3 regions of the Pseudomonas sp. DCB_BI genome follow, and region 2 is predicted to be linked to each of the others. Evidence: predicted binding sites of a transcription regulator. Region 2 holds the regulator's gene; each other region holds the start of a gene.
The links. Region 2 encodes sigma-54, which starts transcription at its own class of promoters, with help from an activator protein. Its sites were predicted from a motif close to ANTGGCATNNANNTTGCTNT; they were not measured.
Positions count from the first base shown of each region.

Region 1: glnK (P-II family nitrogen regulator) is a predicted target of sigma-54. The motif match lies at 2,768-2,787, and genes of this name have one in related genera.
Region 3: flgB (flagellar basal body rod protein FlgB) is a predicted target of sigma-54. The motif match lies at 1,441-1,460, and genes of this name have one in related genera.

Region 1 is NZ_JAPFCG010000003.1:58,689-65,036, reverse strand. Features, by position in the region: gene sutA (transcriptional regulator SutA) at 135-464, opposite strand; gene OO258_RS04255 (ammonium transporter) at 894-2,225, opposite strand; gene glnK (P-II family nitrogen regulator) at 2,272-2,610, opposite strand; gene OO258_RS04245 (accessory factor UbiK family protein) at 3,106-3,372, shown strand; gene OO258_RS04240 (gamma-glutamylcyclotransferase family protein) at 3,373-3,726, shown strand; gene OO258_RS04235 (DUF4034 domain-containing protein) at 3,680-5,755, opposite strand; gene OO258_RS04230 (YifB family Mg chelatase-like AAA ATPase) at 6,013-6,348, shown strand, end outside.
Region 2 is NZ_JAPFCG010000001.1:148,572-154,919, forward strand. Features, by position in the region: gene OO258_RS00670 (KpsF/GutQ family sugar-phosphate isomerase) at 1-330, shown strand, start outside; gene OO258_RS00675 (KdsC family phosphatase) at 342-866, shown strand; gene lptC (LPS export ABC transporter periplasmic protein LptC) at 875-1,447, shown strand; gene lptA (lipopolysaccharide transport periplasmic protein LptA) at 1,434-1,958, shown strand; gene lptB (LPS export ABC transporter ATP-binding protein) at 1,959-2,684, shown strand; gene OO258_RS00695 (RNA polymerase factor sigma-54) at 2,861-4,354, shown strand; gene hpf (ribosome hibernation-promoting factor, HPF/YfiA family) at 4,434-4,742, shown strand; gene ptsN (PTS IIA-like nitrogen regulatory protein PtsN) at 4,755-5,219, shown strand; gene rapZ (RNase adapter RapZ) at 5,222-6,076, shown strand; gene OO258_RS00715 (HPr family phosphocarrier protein) at 6,095-6,348, shown strand, end outside.
Region 3 is NZ_JAPFCG010000002.1:286,049-292,396, reverse strand. Features, by position in the region: gene flgD (flagellar hook assembly protein FlgD) at 1-525, opposite strand, end outside; gene flgC (flagellar basal body rod protein FlgC) at 538-981, opposite strand; gene flgB (flagellar basal body rod protein FlgB) at 984-1,394, opposite strand; gene cheR (protein-glutamate O-methyltransferase CheR) at 1,710-2,537, opposite strand; gene OO258_RS03640 (chemotaxis protein CheV) at 2,590-3,519, opposite strand; gene flgA (flagellar basal body P-ring formation chaperone FlgA) at 3,597-4,349, shown strand; gene flgM (flagellar biosynthesis anti-sigma factor FlgM) at 4,514-4,828, shown strand; gene OO258_RS03625 (flagella synthesis protein FlgN) at 4,878-5,345, shown strand; gene OO258_RS03620 (flagellar brake protein) at 5,425-6,168, shown strand; gene OO258_RS03615 (MFS transporter) at 6,238-6,348, opposite strand, start outside.

The sequences.
Region 1 (6,348 bases), on a different contig from region 2:
GACCGCGCAGGTCCTGAACCCTGTGGTGATCCTGTGGGAGCGGGCATGCCCGCGAAGAGGCCGTTAGAGGCAACACAAAACCCACAGGCACAAAAAAGCCCGCAGCGACGGCGGGCTTTTTTGCGTTCAGCCACTCAGATAGGGCGGCTGCCGTACTTGTTGTCCGGCTTTTTGGGCGGGTCGGCGACCACGTTGGCCTCGACTTCCTGCACCTTGCCACCGCGCGACAGGAACTCTTCCATCGCCTTGGCCAGGGCATCACGCTCTTTCTGCTTGGCTTCCATGCTCGGCATCTCGTCTACCGAGACCGCCGCCTTGGATTTGCCCTTGGCAGTGGGTGCCGGGCTGCTGTCGTCGTCGCCAGCGTCTTCGGCGCCATCGTCAGCCGCCGCTTCGAGGCCTTCATCAGCCTCGTCATCGTCGCCTACTTCGAGGTCATCATTTTCCAGATCGTCGTCGCTCATGTTCTACCTCATGACTTGCGAAAAGCAGGTTAGTTATAGACCAGTGCAGCCGTAGACCGGCAGCCACCAGTGAAAATTCAACTGGCCGTGGGTTAGGCCACTGCCCTTGAGTCTGCGCTCCTGATGGGAGGCGGCACCCAGCAGGCCCTGCTCCTGGCAGGACCTGACAAATCCATTAGCCCCTGCTGGCCACACGCTATTGGCAAGCCTAGCAAAGGCTGGCGAAGTGTGCGGACTACTCATCAAACACCCTTCGGCGCGCATTCTAGCGCGCTCGTGGAAAAAGCAAAGCACCATAAATGCCCCACGACTTGTAAGTTTTCTGCCTACGTCGCGAACGTGCCAGATAAACCGTTTGCCGAGCGGGAAATGTTAAAAATCTGACAAAAAAATGCCCGGCAAGCCGGGCAAGTTTTTACCGCGTCGCAGTTACAGGTTGTAGCCGCGCTCGTTGTGTTGAGCCAGGTCGAGGCCGACCGACTCTTCTTCTTCGTTGACCCGCAGGCCCATGACCACATCCAGCACCTTGAGGATCACGTAGGTGACGATGGCGGTGTAGACCACGGTGAAGATCACGCCCTTGGCCTGTACCCAGACCTGCATGCCGATATCGGTGACGGTGCCGAAGCCGCCCAGTGCCGGGGCTGCGAACACGCCGGTGAGGATGGCGCCGATGATGCCGCCAACACCATGCACACCAAAGGCGTCCAGCGAGTCGTCATAGCCCAGCTTGCGCTTGAGGGTGGTGGCGCAGAAGTAGCAGATCACACCCGAGGCCAGGCCGATCACCAGGGCGCCCATCGGGCCCACGGTACCGGCAGCCGGGGTGATGGCGACCAGGCCAGCAACCACACCCGAAGCAATGCCCAGGGCGCTCGGTTTGCCGTGGCCGATCCACTCGGCGAACATCCAGCCCAGCGCCGCAGCAGCTGTAGCGATCTGGGTGACCAGCATGGCCATGCCCGCGGTGCCGTTGGCGGCAGCGGCAGAGCCTGCGTTGAAGCCGAACCAGCCGATCCACAGCATGGCGGCGCCCATCAGGGTGTAGCCGAGGTTATGCGGAGCCATCGGGGTGGTCGGGTAACCCTTGCGCTTGCCCAGCACCAGGCAGCAGACCAGGCCCGCGATACCGGCGTTGATGTGCACCACAGTGCCGCCAGCGAAGTCCAGTACGCCCCAGTCCCACATCAGCGCACCGTCACCGCTCCACACCATATGGGCGATCGGCGCGTACACCAGGGTGAACCAGATGCCCATGAACACCAGCATGGCGGAGAACTTCATGCGCTCGGCGAAGGCACCCACGATCAGTGCCGGGGTGATGATGGCGAACGTCATCTGGAAGGTGATGAACACCGCTTCAGGGAACAGCGCGGCGGCGGAAGTCAGGCTCTGGGGCGTGACGCCGCTGAGGAAAGCCTTGGAGAAGCCGCCGACGAAGGAGTTGAAGTTGAGCACGCCCTTTTCCATACCCGTGGTATCGAAGGCCATGCTGTAGCCGTAGACGACCCAGAGAATGCTCATCAGGCCGGTGATTGCAAAGCACTGCATCATCACCGACAGCACGTTCTTGGAACGCACCATGCCGCCATAGAACAGGGCCAGGCCCGGAATGGTCATGAACAGCACCAGCGCCGTTGCGGTCAGCATCCAGGCGGTGTCGCCGGAGTTCAGCGCTGGGGCAGCTTCGTCTGCCAGGGCGAGCCCGGGCATTACGAGGGACAATAGGGCTCCTAGCCCTGCGATCTTACGCAGAGTCATGTTGTTTTCTCCTGGGGCGTTGGGTTTGGTGAGGCTTTGTTGCTGCTTAGATCGCGTCGGTATCGGTTTCGCCGGTACGGATACGGATCGCCTGCTCCAGATTCACCACGAAAATCTTGCCGTCACCGATCTTGCCGGTGTTGGCTGCCTTGGTGATGGCTTCGATTACCCGATCAAGGTCCTTGTCATCGATGGCGACATCGATCTTCACCTTGGGCAGGAAATCGACCACGTACTCAGCACCGCGATACAGCTCGGTGTGGCCCTTCTGCCGACCGAAACCTTTGACCTCGGTAACGGTGATGCCCTGCACGCCGATTTCCGACAGCGACTCGCGCACGTCGTCCAGCTTGAACGGCTTGATGATGGCTGTGACTAGCTTCATGAAACTCTCTCCCGATTTGGTGGACTTGCCCCAGGAAAACAAACCCGTCTCAAGTCTAAGCGCAGCGGTTGGCTTTGTAACGCGTCGTCGGCATCCGGCTCCGCGTGCGCACTGCCTGGTCACAAGGAACTGCATCAGTGCATGGCTCGTACAGGTCTTTGCAGAATCCTTGCCAGTTCCGACAAAGCGCCGAAAAACAGAGCGTTATGTGATTTAGTCGGGATTGGCCAGTCGCCAGCATGGAAAACATGCACAGTTTCGGTGCGCAGCAGCGGGGGAAGTTGCGCGAAAAATGTGCAACCGATGAAAAACCGCCAGCGATCTTTTGTGGGTGCGGGCTTGCGTTGCGATGGGTGTGCGAAGCGCCCCACGATTTGCCTTGATGGTGATATTTCCAGGGCCGCTGTGCGCGCTCCCAAAGGCCAATGTGCACTCAAGCGCCAGGTGTGTGCGTGCTACACTGCCGGCCATTTCTCCGTTTCAGTGGACAGCCCCATGCTCGCGCCCAAAGCCCTCCTTGATGCCCTGAGCGACCAGGCCTCGCGCCTGTTCAGCAGCGATACCGCCCAGCCCCGCGCTGAACTGGAAAGCCAGTTCAAGGTGCTGATGCAAGGCGCTTTCAGCAAACTGGACCTGGTCAGCCGCGACGAATTCGACAGCCAGATGGTCGTGCTGGCACGCACCCGTGCACGCCTCGAGGCCCTGGAAAAGCAGGTCGCCGACCTGGAAGCGCGGCTGAACCCAACTTCACAGGATGAGTGAATGCAGCCCTCCAGCGCATACCCGGTACTGTTGTTTTCCTACGGCACCTTGCAGGATAAAGCCGTGCAACTGGCCAATTTTGGCCGTGCTCTGAGCGGCCAGGCCGACCGTATGCCGGGCTACCGCCTGGACTGGATCGAGATCACTGACCCGGACGTACTGGCGACCAGCGGCAAGTCCCATCATCCCATCGTTTCCCCCAGCAGCCAGGCCAACGACAGCGTGGCAGGTATGGTCTTCCAGATCAGCGAAGACGAACTGGCAGCGGCGGACCGCTATGAAGTTGCCGACTACAAGCGTGTCGCCGTCACCCTCGCATCGGGCCTGACAGCCTGGGTTTATGTGCGCGCCTAAGCCCCTCCGATGCAGGTTGAACCCGTAACGACTCGGCGTGGGTAAAGGCCTGTTTCGGTGGTAGCTCACTTGCATGCAAGCTGCCGCGGAACAACGCCGCCCCGCACTGAATAAACAACGTCTTCACCCGGTTGTGCGAATTGAGGATCTGGGCCTGGATAGCACCAATGGCCGAATCCCTTGGTTGCAAACTGGCCGCTCGGTTGACCCATTCGATGGCGGCAAAGCGGCTTTGCTTGCGGGTGCCATGCCCCTGCATCCAGGCCAGCCCCAGTTCGGCGCTGGCACGCCCTGCAAGCCACGGGTCCGGGTGCTCGACCAGGCTCAGCAGGTAAGCAACCGCCTCACTTCGCTCCTGCGCCTCACCAAACCGGCGTAACAAAATCCCCAGGTGCAACCTCGCACACGCATTGGTCTGCCCGTTGCCCAGCGCGTCGACAAGCAGGCGCCTGACCGCCAGCATGGCACTGCGCTCGTTCAAATCCTCATCGCTGTCCATGCGCAGGCAGGCCAGGTTGTATTTGGCCTGCCTGCTGCCCGCCTCCACCGCACGCTGCAGCCAGTACCCGGCGGCCTCGTCATCCAGGTAATGCGCCGGGGTATTGTCCAGGTCGCCATGGTGCAGCTCGTACAAGGCCAGGGCAGCACCCGGCAGGTTCAGTTCGGCGCAGCGTTCATACAGGTAGCAGGCAACTTCATGCCGATTGGCTGCCCACAGCACCCGTGCCACTTCAAGCACTTCGAACCCCGGTGCCTGGCCCGCGCACTGGCGATTCACCGCCCGATGCAACCATAGCCTTGCCTGCTCGGCCGAGCGTGGCAGCGCCCACAGCCCGAAACGGTGCCCGACCGCGCGTAGAGCACAGGCAGCAGCATGTGAACGGCCGTCGCAAAGGCGCTCAATAGCCCCGTGTAACAGTTGCCTCTCATCTACCATGCCATCGCGCAGTATCAGCTCGACCAAACAGCGAAACGGCACACCCATGGCGCGAATGGCGCCGAGATCGGCATTGCACGCCAAGCTCGCGGCAAAATCGCGCATAGCGCCAGCATGGTCGCCCAATGCCCTGCTGTGCAGCGCCCCCCGCCATGCCAGAACGACAGCACGTTCCCTGGACCTCAACGGGCGTTGTGACCAGTCTTCGAGCACGTCCTGCCAGTCGGCGACGGCCTGCAACGGATCAGCCTGTCGCAGCATCAGCCGGCCTTCGACGGCCATCCAGTGCAGCGCATTACGCAAACGCTCGTCCCAGGTTGCGCACAGCGGGCCATTGATCAACAGCTCAAACGCATCGAGGCTGTCGCGCCAGCGGGGCAGCAGGTACACAGCAAGGGCCTGGATCGCTTCGAAGCAGCCGGGGCGGGCGATCAGCGCATGGCGCAGCCAGTAATAGCAAGGGTCCTCGTTTTCATGGTCGACCCGCTTGCCCAGGTAGCGCGGCAGCGACTGTGGCAGCTCGGCCAAGGGCAACAGCCCATGCCTCACCAGCAACGGCGCTGCAGCTTCCTGTACCTCTACATCGGCATGGGCACTGGGCCTGAAGCGTGCAGGCTCCCCCTGAAACAGTTGCAGCAACCAACCAGGCTCATGGAACTGCGCACTGATGCGCAGCATGCCAATGGCCGCTGCCACGGGGTGCGCAGAGCGGTCCATTGCACGCAACAGGTGCGCGGTGGCGGATTCACAAATTTGCGCAACAGCCAACAAGCGCGCAGCGTTGCGTGGGCCATCAACCTGCACCTGGCAGGCCCGGTGGAAGCAGTGCATACCCATTACCACTTGTGGGTGGTAAGCCCTGGGGCACGCGTCAACCCAGGCTCTGAGCACTTGGCTCAGGGCCCTGTCGCCCTGGTTTTCCTGGTCGAGCAGCATGTGCCCTTCAATGGCCGCCAAGTAGGCCGGGAACTCGCCGGGCGGGGCTTGGCGCCATTGAGCCTCAAGCTTGTCAAAAAAGCGATTGAGTTCAACGAATGCACTGGCCTGCACCAGTTCGCGGATTACCTGGCGCGTGCGGGTGAGCGTTTGCACGGAGCAATACCTCAAGTCCATTTGAAAGAAGATGCGGTGCCATCCCATGGCAACTGCAGTTGCTCAATAACACTAAGCCATAGCAGGTACCTGCGCAAAGAATATTGGATCCATTTTTTGCTTCAAGGATGAAAAACACAGGAGAAAACCCTGCCCTGTAAAACCACGACGCACACTTCTAGCGCCTGCCATGGCAGCACTGGCTATTCTTTGCCCTGCCGCAGGAAGCGGCATTTTCCAGCAACAACGGAGTGTTCATGTCCCTAGCCCTCGTCCACAGCCGCGCCCAGGTAGGCGTGCAGGCACCGGCGGTCAGCGTCGAAACCCACCTGACCAATGGTTTGCCCCATCTCACCCTCGTCGGCTTGCCGGAAACCACGGTCAAGGAAAGCAAGGACCGGGTGCGCAGCGCCATCGTCAACTCCGGGCTGAACTACCCGCAACGACGCATTACCCAGAACCTCGCCCCCGCCGACCTGCCCAAGGATGGCGGCCGATATGACCTGGCCATTGCCCTGGGCATCCTCGCCGCCGATGGCCAGGTGCCGATTGCCACCCTGGCCGATATGGAATGCCTGGGCGAACTGGCGCTT
Region 2 (6,348 bases):
CGGGGCACCCTGCTCAAGGACGCGCTGCTGGAAATGTCCCGCAAAGGCCTGGGCATGACCGTGATCGTCGAAGCCGATGGCAAGCTGGCCGGAATCTTCACCGACGGCGATCTGCGCCGCAGCCTGGACCGCAACATCGATGTACACACTACCCTGATCGACCAGGTCATGACCGTTCATGGCAGAACCGCGCGCGCCGAAATGCTCGCCGCCGAGGCCCTGAAAATCATGGAAGACCATAAAATCGGCGCGCTGGTGGTGGTGGACCGCGAGGACCGCCCGACCGGCGCCCTGAACATGCACGACCTGCTGCGCGCCGGCGTGATGTAAGGAGCGATGGAATGAACCAGGACCTCATGCAACGCGGCAAAAGCATCAAGCTGGCAGTGTTCGACGTGGACGGCGTGCTCACCGACGGGCGCCTGTACTTCCTCGAGGACGGCAGCGAATTCAAGACCTTCAACACGCTCGACGGCCAGGGCATCAAGATGCTCATGAATTCTGGCGTGACCACCGCGATCATCAGCGGGCGCAAGACCCCGGTGGTCGAGCGCCGGGCGAAGAACCTCGGCATCCCGCACCTGTACCAGGGCCGCGAGGACAAATTGGTGGTGCTTGACGGCCTGCTCGCCGAACTGGGCCTAAGCTATGATCAAGTGGCCTACCTGGGGGACGACCTGCCCGACCTGCCAGTCATCCGCCGAGTAGCACTGGGCATGGCGGTCGCCAATGCCGCGCCGTTCGTACGCCAGCATGCCCACGGCGTGACCCAGGCACGGGGCGGCGAAGGCGCGGCCCGTGAATTCTGCGAACTGATCATGCAGGCCCAGGGTACCCTGGACGCTGCCAACGCCAACTACCTGTAAGGCTGCCCATGTTCAGCAAGAAAGCCCGAAACATTGTGCTGCTCGGGGCGATCGCCGCCCTGCTGGTAGCCATTGGCTACTGGAATGTCAGCCCGGAAAGCTTCCTCGACAAGCCAGTGGCCCAGGTTGACGAAAGCGCCATCGACTATTACGCCATCAATGCCCACAGCCTGCAGTTCCTGCCAGATGGCAAACTGCAGTACGAAATGACCGCGGACAAGGTCGAACACCTCAAGGCCAGTGAAATCACCCTGCTGACCACCCCGGACCTGCACTTGTACCGCGGTACCGAGTTCCCGTGGCACGTACAGAGCACCCGCGCCGAGGTGAACCCGGACGGCACCGAGGTCGAACTGATCGACAACGTCCGGGTTGCGCGCACTGATGAAAAACAGCGCGAAATCATCATTACCAGCTCACGCATGACCGTGTTCCCGCAGAAGCAATATGCGCAGACCGAGCAAGCCGTTAGAATCGACGGCGCCGGTGGCACAACTACGGGCAAAGGAATGAAAGCGTATTTGAAAGAAGGCAAGATGGACTTGCTCTCTAACGTAAGAGGACAGTATGAGGCTCGTTAAAACCCTCCCCCTTTTGCTCAGCCTGAGCGCAGCACTGGGAAGCGCGAGCGCCCTCGCCCTGCCGAATGACCGTGACCAGCCTATTCGCATCCAGGCCGATAATGCCCACCTGGATGACAAGCAAGGCGTGGCCACCTACACCGGCGATGTGATCATCACCCAGGGTTCGATGATGATCAAAGGCAACACCGTGACCATCACTCGCTCCGCCTCTGGCGATATCGACGTGGTGACCTCGGTGGGCAACCTGGCCTACTTCGAGCAGCAGCAGAGCGCGGCCAAGCCGGACAAGATGAAAGGCTGGGGCGTAACCATCCAGTACCAGTCGCAAAAAGACCTGGTGATCCTTACCGATCGCGCCAAGGTCGAAAACGAAGGCAACACCACCGAGGGCGAGAAAATCGTCTACAACACCCAGACCCAGGTGGCGACCGCCGGTCGTGGTGGCAACGTGACCTCACCGCGTCAGCGTATCGACATGGTGATCCAGCCCAAGAAGAAGGCCGAGTAAATGGCAACCCTCAAAGCCCAGCACCTGGCCAAGAGCTACAAGGGGCGACAGGTGGTACGTGACGTCAGCCTGTCAATCGACAGCGGCCAGATCGTCGGCCTGCTCGGCCCCAACGGCGCCGGCAAGACCACCTGCTTCTACATGATCGTCGGGCTGGTCCAGGCCGAACAGGGCCGGGTGCTGATCGATAGCCTCGATGTCAGCCATCAGCCCATGCACGGCCGTGCCCGCGCCGGCATCGGCTACCTGCCGCAGGAAGCGTCGATTTTCCGCAAGCTGTCGGTGGCCGATAACATCATGGCCATCCTCGAGACCCGCAAGGACCTCGACCGCGACGGCCGGCGCAAAGAGCTGGAAAGCCTGCTGCAGGAGTTCCACATCAGCCATATCCGCGACAACCTCGGCATGAGCCTGTCCGGCGGTGAACGCCGACGCGTCGAGATTGCCCGTGCACTGGCGACCGCGCCCAAATTCATCTTGCTGGACGAACCCTTTGCCGGTGTCGACCCGATCTCGGTCGGCGACATCAAGCAGATCATCCACCACCTCAAGGCCAAGGGCATCGGTGTACTGATCACCGACCACAACGTGCGCGAGACACTGGATATCTGCGAAACCGCCTATATCGTCAACGATGGCCGGCTGATCGCTGAAGGCGACGCCGAAACCATCCTGGCCAACGATCTGGTCAAAGAGGTTTACCTGGGCCACGAGTTCCGCCTCTGACCCTGGCACAGGCCTGGAGTACTGGCTAATAGCCCCGAGACCCGGGTTAAAGTTGTTACGGTACTCTAGGCAAACGCTACAATTTAAGGCATAAAACTTGCTTGATCTGGCGCCCCGGCGCCCTCGTGTAGTGGATGGCGCATGCGCGCCGGCGAACAAGGTATTAAGCCCCAGCCATGAAACCATCGCTCGTCCTAAAAATGGGCCAGCAACTGACGATGACACCGCAGTTGCAACAGGCCATCCGCCTGCTCCAGCTATCCACCCTGGACCTCCAACAGGAAATCCAGGAAGCGCTGGAGTCGAACCCGATGCTCGAACGTCAGGAAGACGGCGACGACTTCGACAATAGCGACCCGATGGCGGACAACGCCGAGAACAAGCCGGCCGCCGAAGTCCAGGACAACAGCTTCCAGGAAAGCACCGTGAGTGCCGACAACCTGGAAGACGGTGAGTGGAGCGAGCGTATCCCCAACGAGCTTCCGGTCGACACCGCCTGGGAAGACATCTACCAGACCAGTGCCAGCAGCCTGCCGAGCAACGATGACGACGAGTGGGACTTCACCACCCGCACATCGGCCGGCGAAAGCTTGCAAAGCCACCTGCTGTGGCAACTGAACCTGGCCCCGATGTCCGACACCGACCGGCTGATCGCCGTGACCCTGATCGACAGTATCAACGGCCAGGGCTACCTGGAAGACACCCTCGAGGAGATCTGCGCGGGCTTCGACCCGGAGCTGGATATCGAGCTGGACGAGGTCGAAGCGGTGCTTCACCGCATCCAGCAGTTTGAACCGGCCGGCGTCGGCGCGCGTAACCTGGGCGAATGCCTGCTGCTGCAACTGCGCCAGCTGCCCGCCAACACCCCGTGGATGAGCGAAGCCAAGCGCCTGGTCACCGACTTCATCGATCTGCTCGGCAGCCGTGACTACAGCCAGCTGATGCGGCGCATGAAAATCAAGGAAGACGAGCTGCGCCAGGTGATCGAGCTGGTGCAAAGTCTCAACCCGCGCCCCGGTTCGCAGATCGAGTCCAGCGAACCCGAATACGTGGTACCTGATGTGATCGTGCGCAAGGACAGCGATCGCTGGCTGGTCGAGCTGAACCAGGAAGCCATCCCGCGCCTGCGCGTCAACCCGCAGTACGCCGGCTTCGTGCGACGAGCCGACACCAGCGCAGATAACACGTTCATGCGCAACCAGCTGCAGGAAGCGCGCTGGTTCATCAAGAGCCTGCAAAGCCGCAACGAAACCCTGATGAAGGTGGCCACGCAAATCGTCGAGCACCAGCGTGGCTTCCTCGACCACGGCGACGAGGCCATGAAGCCGTTGGTGCTGCATGACATCGCCGAGGCAGTGGGCATGCACGAGTCGACGATTTCGCGGGTTACCACGCAGAAATACATGCATACCCCGCGTGGCATCTACGAACTGAAATACTTTTTCTCCAGCCACGTGAGCACCGCAGAAGGCGGAGAATGCTCGTCCACAGCGATCCGCGCGATCATCAAGAAACTGGTTGCGGCGGAAAATCAGAAAAAGCCATTGAGTGACAGCAAGATCGCTGGTTTACTGGAGGCACAAGGCATCCAGGTAGCCCGTCGCACCGTCGCCAAGTACCGCGAGTCCCTCGGCATCGCACCGTCGAGCGAGCGCAAGCGACTGATGTAGCCCCTGGGATGTGCCACAGCGTTTGTGGGGCAGGTGCAATACCTGCCTCTTTATGCACGGGCAACAAAGGAGAAGCTGTATGCAAGTCAATATCAGTGGACAGCATGTAGAAGTCACCCAGCCACTGCGCGATTACGTGCTTGAAAAGCTCGCCCGCGTGGAAAGTCACTTCGACAAGATCACCAACGTGCAGGTCATCATGAAGGTCGAGAAGCTGCAACAGAAGGTCGAGGCGACCCTGCAGATTCCCGGCGGTGAAGTGGTAGCCAACGCCGAACACGAAGACATGTATGCAGCGATCGACGCCTTGGCCGACAAGCTCGACCGCCAACTGAAAAAACACAAGGAAAAACAGCAAAGCTTGCTGCAAGGTGCAGCTGCCCGCTGATCCCCCTCATCCATGATCCGACTTGAAACCATCCTGACCCCCGGCCGTTCGCTTGTGAACGTGCCGGGCGGCAGCAAGAAGCGCGCCCTGGAAAAGGTCGCCACTGTCATCGCCGGCCAAGTACCCGAACTGGAGATGCAAGACGTCTTCGAAAAACTGGTCGCCCGGGAAAAACTCGGTTCGACCGGTTTTGGCAACGGCATTGCCATCCCGCACTGCCGCCTTGAAGGATGCTCCGCCCCGGTCAGCGCCCTGCTGCACCTGGAAGCCCCAATCGATTACGACGCCATTGATGGCGCGCCGGTGGACCTGCTGTTTGTCCTGCTGGTGCCTGAGGCCGCCACCGATGCGCATCTGGAACTGCTGCGCCAGATCGCCAGCATGCTCGATCGCAAGGAGGTCCGCGATCGCCTGCGTGCGGCCACCAGCAGTGAGGCCCTGTTCCAGGTTGTCCTGGACGTACAGAACGAGCATTGACCATGCGCTTGATCATTGTCAGCGGCCGCTCCGGCTCCGGCAAGAGCACCGCCCTCGATGTCCTGGAAGACAACGGTTTCTACTGCATTGACAACCTGCCTGCCGGGCTGCTGCCGCAGTTGGCGGAAAATGCACTGATCAACACTGAACTGCTGCAACCCAAGGTGGCCGTATCGATCGATGCGCGCAACCTGCCCAGCCACCTGACGCGCTTCCCGGAGCTGCTTGAAGACGCGCGTGCCCGGCACATCCAGTGCGACGTGCTGTATCTGGATGCCGACGAAGACATACTGCTCAAGCGCTTCTCGGAAACCCGCCGGCGCCATCCGTTGACCAACGCCAACCGCTCGCTCGCCGAAGCGATCCGCGTAGAAAGCGAGTTACTGGGGCCGATCGCCGACCTGGCCGACCTCAAGATCGACACCACCAACCTGAACCTGTACCAGTTGCGTGACTCGATCAAGCTGCGCCTGCTCAACCAGCCCGAGCCTGGCACTGCGTTTCTGGTCGAGTCGTTCGGCTTCAAGCGCGGCATGCCGGTCGACGCTGACCTGGTGTTCGATGTGCGTTGCCTGCCCAACCCGTACTGGAAGCCCGAATTGCGCGAGCATTCCGGCCTCGATCAACCGGTTATCGATTACCTGGCCGCACAGCCGGATGTCGAAGACATGTATAACGATATCTCCAGCTACCTGCTCAAGTGGTTGCCACGCTTTGCCGCCAGCAACCGAGCCTACGTCACCATTGCCATTGGCTGCACTGGCGGTCACCACCGTTCGGTATACATCACCGAGCGCCTTGGTCAACAGTTGCAACAGTCCCTGAAAAACGTCCAGGTCCGCCACCGCGACCTCTAGCCCAAGGATCCACCCTACATGCCCGCCCGCGAAATCACCATCATCAACAAGTTGGGTCTGCATGCCCGGGCGGCAGCCAAGTTCGTCGGCGTGGCCGGCCGCTTCCCTTGCACAGTAAGGGTAGGCCGCGCGCCGGACAAACTGGTGGATGGCAAGAGCATCATGGCGGTGATGATGCTGGCGGCTGGCAAAGGTACCCAGGTGCACCTGCACACCGAGGGTGAGCAGGACACCGATGCCATGGATGCGCTGGTCGAGTTGATCAACAACTT
Region 3 (6,348 bases), on a different contig from region 2:
GGTGCCAGCAGCTGCCGCCTCGCCGTCGTTGTCCGTGCCATCCCAAGTGAAGTTGATCGTCCCGGCACTCTGATCGCCGAGGTCGATGTTCTTCACAATGTCGCCGTCGGCGTCATACACCGTGACCGTCATGGACGAAGTCGACGAAGTGAGTTCGACCTGGCCGCTCAGACCGGTACCTGCTTCGATTGTGGCGGTGTCCCCTTCGGCGATCACTGTGCGACCGACAAGCGAGGAGGCCTGCAGAGCTTGGCTGGAGGTGTAGTTGCCAAGCAGGGTGTCAACGGTATCGTTGAGCGTTTGCATCGACTCAAGGCTACTGAACTGCGCCAGTTGAGCGACAAATTCCGAGTTGTCCTGCGGGTCGAGCGGGTTCTGGTTCTGCAGCTGGGTTACCAGCAATTGCAGAAACGTGTCCTTGCCCAGCGTCTCGCTGCTGGAGCCGGTTGTGCTGCTGCTATCACTCTTCAGCGAGTACTGCGAGTAGATAGAAGAGGCACTGGTGGTATCGGTCGTAGTCGTCATGAGCTATCCCTTTCACTGCCCCAGCGTCAGCACTTTCTGCATCATGCTTTTCGCGGTATTCATGATTTCCGCATTGGTCTGGAACGCACGGCTGGACGAAATCATATCGGCCATTTCCTCGACCACATTCACGTTGGGGTAATACACGTAGCCATCTTTGTTGGCCGCAGGGTTGCTGGGCTCGTAGCGCGCTTCCAGCGTGCTCTGATCCTCGACGATGCCTTTAACCTGGACGCCCTGCCCTGCCTCGCCCTGGTCTTCGAACAGCGACTGGCTGCCGCCGGCTTGCGCATCCTGGAAAGCGGTGGCGAACACCGGGTGGCGGGCGCGGTAAGTCTGATCGATGCTCGAGGACACGGTATCGGCGTTGGCGATGTTGGAAGCCACGGTGTTAAGGCGCGTGTTCTGCGCACTCATGCCGCTACCGGCAATGTTGAAGACACTGGAAAGGGACATGATCATTCTCCCCGCAGGGCGGAAACCAGCCCTTTGAATTTACTGTTGAGCAAGGTGAAGCTGGCCTGGAAGCCGATGGCGTTTTCGGTGTAGTTCGACTGCTCGATCTGCGCGTCCACGGTGTTCTGGTCGATCGAGGGCTGCAACGGCGTACGGTACTTGAGGGTATCGTCAGCCGCGACGGCGAGGCCTTCGGCTTCGATGTGCCGGCTGTTGGTACGGTCCATGGCGAAGCGCCCGCTTTGCTGCTTGCTGGTCTCGGCGGCGAGCACCGAAGAGAAGTCCATGTCACGCGCCTTGTAATTGGGCGTGTCGGCATTGGCGATATTGTTGGCCAGCACCTCAGCGCGCTGGGCGCGGAAGCCCAGAGCCTTTTCGTGGATACCAAGCGCCTTGTCGAAACTGATGCTCATGTCGGGGAAACCTTCGGAGGTTGACCGGAATTTCGTTGAGCTTGGTATAGCAAGGGCTGTGCCAACCCCGAAGAAGCCCCTGTTTATGGGGCTTGGCGGAATCGTACTGTCAGACTGATGCCAGAAAAGCGGCAAAGGCCTTCCGCCTGGGGCAGCGAAAGCGGCAATTGCCGGGCGGCAAAAGCGGCAAAACAAAAAATTGACGTCATTGTTTGGCGATAGACGTTTTTGGCGATAGACGTGTTTCGCCTGGAAGATCGAGCGCCGCGCGGGCGGCGCTCGGTCTCACAAACGCCGCCCACCTCCAGGCATACCTTACTTGGCCTGGTAGATGATCCCAGGGCTGCACTGCACCATCTGGTAATGGTCCGGCAAGCCGTTCAGCGCCTCCGAAGCACCAAGGAACAGGTAACCACCCGGCTTGAGGGTGCTGTGGATGCGCAGCAGGATGTCCCGCTTCACCTGCGCGGAGAAGTAGATCAGCACGTTGCGGCAGAACACGATGTCGAACTTGCCCAGGCTGGCATAGCTGTCCAGCAGGTTGAACGAGCGGAACTCAACGCGGCTGCGGATCGCCGGTTTGACCGCCCAGCGCCCCGGCCCCTTGGGGTCGAAGTAGCGCTGCAGACGCTCCTGCGACAAACCGCGGGCAATCGCCAGACTGTCGTACTCACCGGTCTTGCAGTTGGTCAGCATGGTGCCGGACAGGTCGGTGGCAACGATTTGCGCCCCCATCTTCAGCTGCCCGAGGTTGCTGCGCTCGAACTCGTCGATGGCCATCGAGATGGAGTACGGCTCCTGGCCCGACGAACAGGCCGCCGACCACATGCGCAGGCGCTGGCCGGGGTTGTTGCGGATGAACTCGGGAATGACTTTGTTCTTCAGCACCTCGAACGGGTAGGTATCCCGAAACCACAGGGTCTCGTTGGTGGTCATGGCATCGACCACCTGTTCGCGCAAGCCGCCGCGCGGCTGGGCCTGGATGCGCTGCACCAACTCGCCCAGGCTCTTGATGCCCTGTTGCTCCATCAGCTTGTTGAGACGGCTGGACACCAGGTACTGCTTATTTTCGCCCAGCAAGATGCCACAGGCTTTTTCCAGGAAGACCCGGAACTGTTCGAAATCCAAATTACCCGTAGACACTACTGCCGCCTCTTTTCAATCACTGGTGCCGGGGGGCTTGCCCCCGGCTGCTTCAATGCGCTGCCTTGATCCGGTCGACCACCCGTTGGGCCAGGTCGTCCGGCTTGAACTTGGCCAGGAAGTCATCGGCACCGACCTTCTTGACCATTGCCTGGTTAAATACCCCGGAGAGCGAAGTATGCAGGCAGATGTGCAATTTTTGCATGCGCGGATCGCTGCGGATTTCTGCCGTTAGCGTATAGCCGTCCATTTCGGGCATTTCAATGTCCGAGATCATCATCAGGAACTCTTCTTCGGGCTTTTTGCCCTCGTCCACCAGCTGGCGCAGGTAGTTCAGGGCCTGACGACCGTCGTTGAGGGCCACCACTTCAACGCCGACGGTCTGCAGGCAACGGCTGACCTGCTTACGTGCCACCGACGAGTCGTCGACAGTCAGCACCCGCATCAGCACGGCCTTGTCCTGCACCTCGGCATCGACCACCCCGGCCGATACCGACTCGGACGACGGCGATACTTCGGCCAGCACCTTCTCCACGTCGATGATCTCGACCATGCGGTTGTCCACCCGGGTGACCGCGGTCAGGTAGTGATCACGGCCCGTGCCCTTGGGTGGCGGATGGATCTCTTCCCAGTTCATGTTGACGATGCGCTCCACCGAGTGCACCAGGAAGCCTTGGGTCTTGGTGTTGTACTCGGTGATGATCACGAAACTGTTGCGCGTGTCTTCCTGCAGGGGCCGCAACCCGGTGGCCATCGACAAGTCGAGGATCGGGATGGTGGCCCCACGAATGTTGGCAACGCCACGCACCACTGGGTGCGCCTTGGGCAGCAGGGTCAGCGCCGGGCACTGCAGCACCTCCCTGACCTTGAATACGTTGATGCCGTAAAGCTGCTCGCCATTGAGGCGGAACAGCAGCAGTTCCAGGCGATTCTGCCCCACCAGCTGCGTGCGCTGGTTGACCGAATCCATAACACCCGCCATGCCAGACTCCTTAATGTTTCAGCCTTTCGTTGCAACTCAGGTAGCGAGTCGGCACGGGCTTTGCTTTTTTGAGCGTCATGCATACGAAAACGACATTTTTCCGACGATTGACGCGCCTGCTGACTGGCTTGCTGGCCACGCTGTGCCTGCTGGTGCCCGGCGTGCGCACTGTAGCGGACGCGTTCACCTTGCCTGAACAGCTTATCGGTGTCACCCAAGGGTTTCTTGAATTCACCGTCGAAGATTACCTCGCCAGCACCCAGACTGCCGGCCGCTATGAAATCCAGGTCAACCCGCTGGACCCGCGCCTGCGTATGCCGTTGTGCAGCCAGCAGCTGGACGCCTCGCTGGAAAGCCCGGCGCAGCCGCTGGGCCGGGTGACCGTGCGGGTACGCTGTGATAGCGCAGCGCCGTGGACCGTGTTCGTGCCGGCGACGGTGCGGCTGTTCCGCGACGTGGTGGTGGTGACGCGCCCGCTCAAGCGCGACAACACGGTGGGCGAAGGCGACGTGGCCCTGCGCGAGCGCGATGTCGGCACCCTCGGCCAGGGCTTCCTGACCGAGCTGGACCAGGCAGTGGGCATGAAGATGCTGCGCCGCACCGTGGTCGATCAGGTACTCACCCCGCAGCACCTGGAACAGGCCGAGGTGGTGCGCAAGGGTGACCAGGTGGTAATCGTCGCCCGCAGTGGCAGCCTGAGCGTGCGCATGCCCGGCGAAGCGCTGAGCAAGGGCGGCCTGAGCGAACAGATACGGGTACGCAACCTGAATTCCAAACGGGTGGTCAAGGCCAGGGTCACCGGCCCTGGCCAGGTCGAGGTCGGTATGTAGACCAGTCGCCAGATTGCGCTGGCAGTGAGGAACCGCTTTTCCTAAACTGTGTCAGAACACGGGTTCGCGAGCTTGCTGACAGGCGGCTATGCATTTGTGCCTAAAGTTTCTTTCGGGTTGGCCGAAAACAAGGCAAGCGTCCAAATACCCAGAGGTTTCTGATCATGGTCATCGACTTCAGTCGTTTGAATAACTCTCCGTCCGTCACGGGCGGCGTGCGCGGCAGCACCGCGTCCGGCAGCGCCGAAAAGCCGGCAGCCAGCCAGGAAGCGGTGAAAGACACCAGCGCCAGCGGAGAAGCGGTACACCTCAGCCAAGAGGCACAGCAGTTGCAGAAGATCAGCGACAAGCTGCGCGACGAGCCAGTGGTCAACAGCGCCCGTGTGGCGGAGTTGAAGCAGGCAATCGCCGACGGCAGCTACCAGGTCGATGCCGGCCGGGTCGCCAGCAAACTGCTTGATTTCGAAGCCCAGCGCTGACCCTACGGCGCGCTGACTTCACGGACGCCAGAAAAGCCAAGAGTTAGCCATGCACGACACCACCTTGCTGCAACTGATGGAAGATGACATTGCCCCGATGCAGGAACTGCGTGACCTTCTGCGCCAGGAAGCGATCGCCTTGCATGGCCGCGACATGCCGCTGCTGGAACAGATCCTTGCGCGCAAGCAGTCGCTGATCATCTTGCTCGAACAGCACGGCCAGCGCCGCAGCCAGTTGCTCGGTAGCCTGGGCCTGAGTGCCGACCGCAGCGGTGTGCAGGCGCTGGCCGCACAATCGCAGCATGGCGAGGTGTTGCTGCAACGGCTCGACATGCTGTCGCAGCTGATGGATGAATGCCAGCAGGTCAATCAGACCAATGGCCGCATCATCCAGGTGCAGCAACACGTCACCAGCAATCAGATTCGCATCCTCCAAGGCGGCGATTCACCCTCGCTCTACGACAGCCGAGGGGGCACTTCGCTGCTGGCCAAGCCACGCGCCCTCAGCCAAGTCTGATTTTTCTATCAAGGCACGGAACATACTGGCAAAATGCCGTTACTTGCGTGTGTCGCTTTTGCCTGGAGAACGATAAGCCGTGTTCAATGAATCCGATGCCCCGCAGCCACCAAAGGTGCTGAGCACCCCCTTGGAGATTGCGGCCAACTTGCGGCAGCTGCAGGAAAGCCACGACCCCCTGATCATCACGTTCCACGACCGCAGCCAGCGTTTCCAAAGCTATGTGGTGCACGTGGACCGGGAAAGCAACACCCTGGCACTGGACGAGATGATCCCGCGCGACGGTGAGAAATTCATCGAAAACGGCGAGCATTTCCGCGTTGAGGGCTTTCACGATGGCGTGCGCATCGCTTGGGAATGCAATCACGAGCTGAAGATCACAGAAGTCGACGGCCACCGCTGCTACAGCGGTGCCATGCCGGAGGAAATGACCTACCACCAGCGCCGCAACGCCTTCCGCGCCGCGCTGAAGCTGTCGCAGCTGGTCGATATCATCCTCGATGGCACCCACCTCAAAGGTAACGGCGCCCTGCGTGGCAAGCTGCTGGATATCTCGGCCACTGGCTGCAAGCTGCGCTTCGACGGCAATGTCGAAGACCGCCTGCAACTGGGCCAGGTGTACGAGCGTTTCAAGGCAGGCAACCCGCTGGGCCTGGTTGACACCATGGTCGAGCTGCGCCACTTGCATTATGAAGAGCGCATCAACACCACCTTTGCCGGCGTACGTTTCCACAACCTCAGTGGCCAGGCGCAACGCAAGATCGAGAGCTTTGTGTACCAGCTGCAGCGCGAGGCGCGGCGGTTCGACAAAGACGACTATTGATCGTCGGCTGAATGCAAAAACGCCACCTTTCGAGGTGGCGTTTTCATGTGTGCCCTTCCTGTGCCGGCCTCATACCGACTTGCTGACCTCCTCCGGTTCAGCTGCCTGCTGCTCAGCCCCTTTATCTTCATCCTCGGTATCTTCCGCCGCCACCGGCGCCTGCATCACGTCCTGCACGGT